DNA from 2 places in the Mesorhizobium erdmanii genome. Region 2 is predicted to be linked to the other one. Evidence: riboswitches for the same ligand, from Rfam matches in the RefSeq annotation. Region 2 holds a riboswitch; the other holds the start of a gene.
The links. Region 2 has a riboswitch for S-adenosylmethionine ahead of metX (homoserine O-acetyltransferase MetX). Riboswitches for the same ligand answer to the same signal wherever they lie in the genome.
Positions count from the first base shown of each region.

Region 1: another riboswitch for S-adenosylmethionine. It lies ahead of EB233_RS31355 (O-succinylhomoserine sulfhydrylase); the one in region 2 lies ahead of metX (homoserine O-acetyltransferase MetX).

Region 1 covers NZ_CP033361.1:6,535,215-6,539,422, reverse strand. Annotated here, with positions in the region: gene EB233_RS31360 (ceramide glucosyltransferase) at 1-583, shown strand, start outside; gene EB233_RS31355 (O-succinylhomoserine sulfhydrylase) at 610-1,800, opposite strand; SAM riboswitch at 1,857-1,934, opposite strand; gene EB233_RS31350 (2'-deoxycytidine 5'-triphosphate deaminase) at 2,074-3,168, shown strand; gene araD1 (AraD1 family protein) at 3,321-4,208, opposite strand, start outside.
Region 2 covers NZ_CP033361.1:1,609,094-1,613,301, reverse strand. Annotated here, with positions in the region: gene EB233_RS07790 (prephenate/arogenate dehydrogenase family protein) at 1-372, opposite strand, end outside; gene hisC (histidinol-phosphate transaminase) at 392-1,501, opposite strand; SAM riboswitch at 1,638-1,715, shown strand; gene metX (homoserine O-acetyltransferase MetX) at 1,823-2,992, shown strand; gene metW (methionine biosynthesis protein MetW) at 3,051-3,665, shown strand; gene EB233_RS07770 (DUF1330 domain-containing protein) at 3,680-4,000, opposite strand.

The sequences.
Region 1 (4,208 bases), 1.7 Mb from region 2:
TGCCGGCGAGGCGCTCGGCCTCGGCTTTGCCCAGGGAAAGAGCATGCTATGGAACAAGCCGATGCTGGATGCCAATGGCGGTATCCGCGCGCTGGCCGCCGAAATCGCCGAGGACGCGGCCGCGACCAAGCTGGTCAATGGGCTTGGCCTGCGCGTCAATCTCGTCGCCGCGCCCTTCGAGCAGCCGCTTGGCCGGCGTAGGTTTGGCGAGATCTGGTCGCGCCAGGCCCGCTGGGCGCGCCTGCGCCGGGTCACCTTCCCGCTGTTCTTCGCGCCCGAAATCCTCACCGGCGCGGTTGTGCCGCTGGTGCTTGCGCTGGTTGCGGCGGCAAGCGCCGGCCTCAGCCTCCCGTTCACGGCCATCGCCGTGCTGGTGGCCTTCTACCTTCCGGAATGCGCGCTGGCCTGGTCCAAGGGCTGGTACCTGTCGCCGCGCATGGTCGCGGCGATCATGGTACGCGACCTGATCTTGCCGGCGATGTGGGCACGCGGCTGGCTCGGCGGTGCCGTCGACTGGCGCGGCAATGCGATGACCATAGGCACCAAGGCCGCCGAACTGGAAGAGACGCCATCGCGCGCTTGATTGCCGCGCGGCGCGGCCTGGCAACCCTACTTGGCGGCCTGCAATGCCTGCGCGATGTCCTCCAGAAGGTCGTCGGTGTCCTCCAGGCCGACCGACAGCCTGAGCGTCCCAGCCCCGATGCCGAGCTCGGCGCGCGCCTCGTCGCTCAAATTCTTGTGCGTCGTCGTCGCCGGATGGGTGATCAGGCTCTTGGCATCGCCGAGATTGTTGGAGATCAGCACGATGTCGAGCGCGTTTTGCACGGCGAAGGCCGTCTGCTTGCCGCCCTTGACGTCCAGGCAGATCAACGTCGAACCGCCGGACATCTGCTTCTTGACGATATCGGCCTGCGGATGGTCGGCGCGGCCGGGATAGATGACGCGGGCGATCTGCGGTTGCCCGGCGAGGAAGTCGGCGATCTTAGCCGCGCTCTCCGTTTGCTGGCGCACGCGCACCGGCAGCGTCTCCAAGCCCTTCAGCAGCGTCCAGGCATTGAACGGCGACAGGCTGGGGCCGGTGTGGCGGAAATAGTCGTGCAGGTTCTCGTCGATCCACTTCTTGTCCGACAAGATGACGCCACCGAGGCAACGGCCCTGGCCATCGATGTGCTTGGTCGCCGAATAGACGACGATGTGGGCGCCAAGCTGCAACGGCTTCTGCTGCAGCGGGGTGGCGAAGACATTGTCAACGACAAGCCGCGCGCCGATCGAATTGGCGAGCGATGCGACAGCGGCGATGTCGACCACTTCCAGCGTCGGGTTGGTCGGGCTTTCCAGGAAGAACAGCTTGGTGTTCGGCCTGACCGCCTTTTCCCAATTGGCGATATCGGTGCCATCGACCAAGGTCGCCTCGATGCCGTAGCGCGGCGCCAGCGTGTCCACCACCCAGCGGCAGGAGCCGAACAACGCGCGCGCCGCCACGATATGGTCGCCGGCCTTGACGCTGCACAGAAGCGCCGCGGTCACCGCCGCCATGCCCGATGCCGTGGCGCGTGCGTCCTCCGCGCCTTCCAGCGCGCACATGCGCTTCTCGAACATGTCGACGGTCGGATTTGCGTAGCGCGAATAGATGAAGCCAGGTTCCTCGCCCTTGAAACGGGCTTCGGCCGCCTGCGCCGTTTCATAGACATAGCCCTGGGTCAGGTACATCGCCTCGGAGGTCTCGCCGAATTGGGAACGCAGGGTTCCGCCATGCACGAGGGCTGTTTGAGGCTTCCAGTTGCGCTTCTTGCTGCTCATCGCTTTTGTTCCAGACACAAAAAAACCGGCCGCGAAAGTCGCAACCGGTCCATACGGCCTCGCGGCCAACGGTCCTTTAGCGACTTGTTTAACGTGGCTGCAAGCCGACCGGCCAAATCACCACGGGATAACGACCCTTTAGACCCGTACCACGCTTGCGTCAATTGCCGGCTTCATTAAGAGGTTTGTACCAGGCAGGTTCCGCAAGAGTGTCCAGCGGTTTTGCGGCAAGAACCTGCCACAAAGAGACCGGCCTTCGAGCGGAGCCAGACTTTGCGGCAGACAGGCATTCTTCCCGATCAGGACATTTCGGCGCTGTTCCAGTCCGGCGCGCTGAAGTCGCCGCGCGCGCTCGATGCCGACCAGATCCAGCCGGCGAGCCTCGATCTCAGGCTCGGCGACACGGCCTTCCGCGTACGCGCCTCCTTTCTGCCCGGCCCCGATCATCGGGTTGTCGACAAACTCGACCGGCTGAAGCTGCATGAGTTCAGCCTCGCCGATGGCGCCGTGCTGGAAACGGGTTGTGTTTACATCGTGCCGCTGCTGGAAAGCCTTGCGCTGTCGTCGACCGTGTCCGCTTCCGCCAATCCGAAGAGCTCGACCGGACGGCTCGACATCTTTACCCGTGTCATGACCGACCGTGGCCACGAGTTCGACAAGATCGCCGCCGGCTACAACGGTCCCCTCTACCTCGAAGTCAGCCCGCGCACGTTTCCGATCGTCGTGCGCACCGGCTCGCGCCTGTCGCAGATCCGCTTCCGCACCGGCAACGCCCTGCTCTCGGAAGCCGAACTGCATGAATTGCATACCGCGCAGATGCTGGTCGCGACCGAGCCGCCGAATATTTCGGGCGGTGGCATCGCGCTGTCGATCGACCTCAAGGGCGACAGTGACGGGCTGGTCGGCTATCGCGGCAAGCATCACACCGGCCTTGTCGATGTCGACAAGCGCGCGGCGCAGGATGTCGTCGATTTCTGGGAGCCGATCCACAAGAGCGGCGCCGGCGAACTGGTGCTCGATCCCGACGAATTCTACATCCTCGTCAGCCAGGAAGCGGTGCATGTGCCGCCGCTCTACGCCGCCGAGATGACACCCTTCGATCCGCTGGTCGGCGAATTCCGCGTCCACTATGCCGGTTTCTTCGATCCGGGCTTCGGCCATTCGGCGTCAGGCGGCACCGGCAGCCGGGCCGTGCTCGAAGTGCGCAGCCATGAAGTGCCGTTCATCCTCGACCATGGCCAGATCGTCGGACGGCTGGTCTACGAGCATATGCTCAAGCGGCCGCAGGCGCTCTACGGCACCGATCTCGGCTCCAACTACCAGGCGCAGGGCCTGAAGCTCTCCAAGCATTTCCGCGCGGCGCGCTGAGGTCCTAGTAAGAGAGATGCCCGGCAAGGCAGAAGGGAGCGCGGTCCCGCCGCCCCGTTCTCCGTCATTCTAGGGTCTGCGCGCGTCGCTTCGCTCCTTGCTCCGCCCTAGAATGACGAATGGATCGGCTGCGAACTCCCCTCTGGCCCGCCTCACAGCGCCTTCACCACCACCTTCACCGGCTTTTCGATCTCGAGCGGATTGCGCAGCGGCAGGCCGAAATCCCCGGCCTCTATCTCGAACATATCGCCGGCCTCGGTCTTGATGCCGTCGGCGAACGACAGCGTCGCCGTGCCGAACATGTGTACGTGCACGTCGCCCGGCTGGCGGAAGGCCGAATACTTGAAATGATGATGTTCGAGATTGGCGATGGTGTGTGACATGTTGGCTTCGCCCGACAGGAAGGGCTTTTCCCATAGCGTGTTGCCGTCACGCACGATGCGCGAAGTGCCCCTGATATCGGAAGGCAGGTCGCCGATCAGGATCTCCGGTCCGAACGAGGCGTTGCGCAGCTTGGAATGGGCAAGGAACAGATAGTTCACGCGCTCGGTCACATGGTCGGAAAATTCGTTCGACAGCGTAAATCCGACACGAAAAGGCGCGCCGTCATCGCCGATGACATAGATGCCGGCGATCTCGGGTTCTTCGCCGGCGTCCTTGGCGAAGGCCGGGGACAGGAGTGCGGCACCCGGCGCCACGGCCATGGTGCCGTTGCCCTTGTAGAACCACTCCGGCTGCACGCCGATCTGGCCCTTGGCGGGCTTGCCGCCCTCCAGTCCCATGCGGAACATCTTCATGGAATCAGTGAGCTGCTCCTCGCCATCGGTGCTGAGCTTCTTGTGCATGGAATCGCGCGTCGCCGCCGAGCCGAGATGCGTCAGTCCGGTGCCGGTGAGATGCAGGTGGGCCGGATCGGGGTGATTGATCGGCGACAACAGTCGCCCCTTTTTGTAGGCGGCATCGAGATCGATCGTCTCGCCGAGCCCCTTGCGCTCGATCAGGGTGGCAAGGCCGACGCCCGTGCGGGCGGCTTCCATCGC
Region 2 (4,208 bases):
ATGTCCGGGGATGAAATGGACGCCGCCAGGCACATGCGGCTGCATTTGCGCGATGACCGAGGCCTTTGTCGAGCCGACATCGGTAAGAATCGCACCCTGCTTCAGCGCCGGGGCGATTTCCTGCGCCACCGCCCCCGATGAGCCGACCGGCACCGAGACGATGACCAGATCGGCGTCGCGAGCCGCTTCCTTCGCATCCGTCGTGTAGGACGAGCCCAGTCCAAGCTCCCGCGCCCGCGCCAGCGTCGCGGCGCTGCGGGTGGAGATGGCCACGTGGCCTGCCAGGCCTTCGCGGCGGATGACGCGGGCCAGCGACGAGCCGATCAGGCCGATGCCGACCAGCGCGATCTTTTCAAACATCGGTGATGTCATGGTGCGGCTTTCGGGCGTTCTAGCTTTTCAGGAATGTCGTCAGCGCGGCGACGACGCCGCGATTGGCCTCTTCGGTGCCGACGGTCATGCGCAGCGCGTTGGGGAAACCGTAGCCAGAAACGCGCCGCAATATATAGCCGCGCGCCGTCAGGTAATCGTCTGCCGCCGCCGCCGAATGCTTCTGGTCGTTGGGAAAATGGATGAGCAGGAAATTGCCGACGCTCGGCGTCACCCGCAATCCGAGCCCGGTCATCTCCGCGCTCAGCCAGGCAAGCCAGGTCTCGTTATGCGCCACGCTACGCTCGACATGGGCCCGGTCGCGGATCGCGGCGATACCGGCCTCGATCGCCGTCGCATTGACGTTGAAGGGACCGCGTACGCGGTTGATGGCGTCGACGATGTGCATGGGTCCGTACATCCAGCCGATCCGCGCCCCGCCGAGGCCGATCTTGGAGAAGGTGCGGGTCATGACCACATTCTCGGCGCTGCCGGCCAGTTCGATGCCGGCTTCATAATCGTTGCGGCGGACATATTCGGCATAGGCCGCGTCGAGCACCAGGAGCACGTTGCGGGGCAGGCCGGCATGCAGGCGGCGCACCTCCTGGAACGGCACATAGGTGCCGGTCGGATTGTTGGGATTTGCGAGAAACACGATTTTCGTACGCGGCGTGACGGCGGCCAGGATCGCATCGATATCGGCGCGCTCGTCGGTCTCCTTGACCACAACCGGCACCGCGCCTGCCGACTGTATGTAGATCTTGTAGACCATGAAGGCGTGTTCGGTGAACACGGCCTCGTCGCCAGGGGCGAGATAGGTCTGAGCCAGAAGACCGAGGATCTCGTCGGAACCGTTGGAACAGATGATGTTCTGCGCATTGAGGCCATGCACCTCGGCGATCGCCTCGCGCAGCCGCCTGGCGGTGCCATCGGGATAGATGTCGAGCTTTCCAGCAATCTCCCGCGCGGCCTCGATCGCCTTCGGTGACGGACCGAGCGGATTCTCGTTCGACGACAGCTTGTAGACCTTGGCGACGCCGGCCGGCGCCGTGCTCTTGCCGGGCACATAGGCGTCGATGTCCATGATGCCCGCGCGCGGGGTTGGACGTGCCTGATCCGGTGTCTGTGTCATTTTCCGTAAAATCCGTCGAAATGCCCCCATCTGGAGGCCGCAGCGGAAATACAAGCCATGGGCGGCAATGTCGAGAGGTGGCAGTGGGGCCAGCAGACGGCATTGACGACGGAGCGGACGAGTTCTAGAAGAACAATGACAGTCCCGTGGTGATTTGGCCGGTCGGCTTGCAGCCACGTTAAACAATTCGCTAAAGGGCCGTTTGCGTGACGTAACCGGCTTTGCGAATGGCAATGCCGGTTTTTTTATTGTCCGCTGCCGGCCGGACGACGCATCGGCGGGCGATCTGTCGGCTGATACGATGCAGCAAGTGAGACGAGAATGGCCGCTCCGCGTGCAGGAAAGACCAACAACGAGGCCGACCAGCCGTCGAGCCCGGTGTTGCGCTTCGGGCGCGACAAGCCGCTCAAGCTCGACGCCGGCACGCTTCTGTCGCCGTTCCAGATCGCCTACCAGACCTATGGCACGCTGAACGATGCCCGCTCCAATGCCATCCTCGTCTGCCACGCATTGACCGGTGACCAGCATGTCGCCAGCACCAACCCGGTGACCGGCAAACCGGGCTGGTGGGAAGTGCTGATCGGCCCCGGCAGGATCATCGACACCAACCGTTTCTTCGTCATCTGCTCCAACGTCATCGGCGGCTGCCTCGGCTCCACCGGGCCGGCCTCGACCAACCCCGCCACCGGCAAGCCCTATGGGCTCGACCTGCCGGTCATCACCATCCGTGACATGGTGCGCGCGCAGCAGATGCTGATCGACCATTTCGGCATCGAGAAACTGTTTTGCGTGCTCGGTGGCTCGATGGGCGGCATGCAGGTGCTGGAATGGGCGTCGAGCTACCCCGAGCGCGTCTTTTCGGCGCTGCCGATTGCCACCGGCGCCCGCCATTCCTCACAGAACATCGCCTTCCACGAGGTCGGCCGACAAGCCGTCATGGCCGATCCGGACTGGCATGGCGGCAAATATTTCGAGCACGGCAAGCGCCCGGAAAAGGGCCTGGCGGTGGCCCGCATGGCTGCCCACATCACCTACCTTTCCGAGGCCGCCCTGCACCGCAAATTCGGCCGCAATCTGCAGGACCGCGACCACCTGACTTTCGGCTTCGACGCCGACTTCCAGATCGAGAGCTATCTGCGCCATCAGGGCATGACCTTCGTCGACCGCTTCGACGCCAACTCCTACCTCTACATGACGCGGTCGATGGACTATTTCGATCTCGCCGCCGACCATGGCGGCAGGCTGGCGGACGCCTTTGCCGGCACCAAGACCCGTTTCTGCCTGGTGTCGTTCACATCGGACTGGCTGTTTCCGACCGAAGAAAGCCGCTCCATCGTGCATGCGCTCAACGCCGCCGGCGCATCGGTATCCTTCGTCGAGATCGAGACCGACCGCGGCCACGACGCCTTCCTGCTTGACGAGCCGGAACTGTTTGCCGCCATCAAGGGCTTCATCGGCTCGGCGGCTCGCGCCAGGGGGCTGAGCGCATGACCCGGGAAAGTCGCGGACTTGTCCGTCCAGGATCACGCCCCATCCAGGAGGCGACATCATGAGTGTCAACGGCAGCCAGCGCGTCGATCTCGAGGTCGTCGCCAACCTCATCCCACCGCAGTCGCGCGTGCTCGACGTCGGGTCGGGCGACGGTTCATTGCTCGAATTGCTTCAGGAGACCAAGCAGGTCGACGGCCGCGGGCTTGAATTGTCGCAGCGTGGCGTCAACGAATGCGTTGCGCGCGGCCTCTCGGTCATCCAGGGCGACGCCGACAAGGATCTCGAATTCTATCCCGACAAGGGTTTTGACTTCGTCGTCCTGTCACAGACCTTGCAGGCCACCCGCAATCCGAAGCTGGTACTCGACGAACTGCTCCGGATCGGCAATCGGGCAATCGTGTCCTTCCCCAATTTCGGCCATTGGCGGGTGCGCCTGTCGCTGTTCGTCAACGGCCGCATGCCGGTAACGAAGGACCTGCCCTATTCCTGGTACGACACGCCCAACATCCATTTCTGCACCATCCGCGATTTCGTCAATCTGTGCGAGGAACTCGGCGCGACGGTGGAAAAGGCAACCGCGCTCGATGCCGCCGGCCAGAAGATCGGCCTGTCCATGCCCTGGTGGTTCTGGAACTTCTTCGGCCAGCAGGCGGTGTTCCTGCTGAAGCGATAGGCGCATCGGCCAACCTATCGCAGAACATCCGTCGCCTTGTGCGGATGCTCGACGCCGTCGACCATGATGACGACGGAGTCCGAGTTATCGGTGCGCAGCGAGAGGATCGCCTGATACGCGGGCGACCCATACCAGCCGCGCATCCGTCGCCGATCGGGGAACTCGATGATGATCAGATGACCCGGCCATTCGTTCTCGACCGCCTCGACATCGCCGCCATGGACGAGGAAGCGGCCGCCGAAAGGTTCCAGCGTGGCATCGATCCTGTGCAGATATTCGACGATCTGCGGACCCATCGTGACTTGGCGCATATGGGCAACGGCGTAGGCGGTCATGACGCAACTCCTTTGTCGATCGAAGCCGATTTACCGGCTCGATGGACGCAATGTGCCAGGGGACAGGAGGGAGTGCGATTACGCGAGAGGTAATGGAAAAGGCGCGACAGCAACCCGCACGAAGACACGCGACCGCACGGAGTTCGGCCCGCAGCGGTGTTGCCATCGAGTCACGGAACGGCGAATTCATCGTCTTCGCGAGATGGGA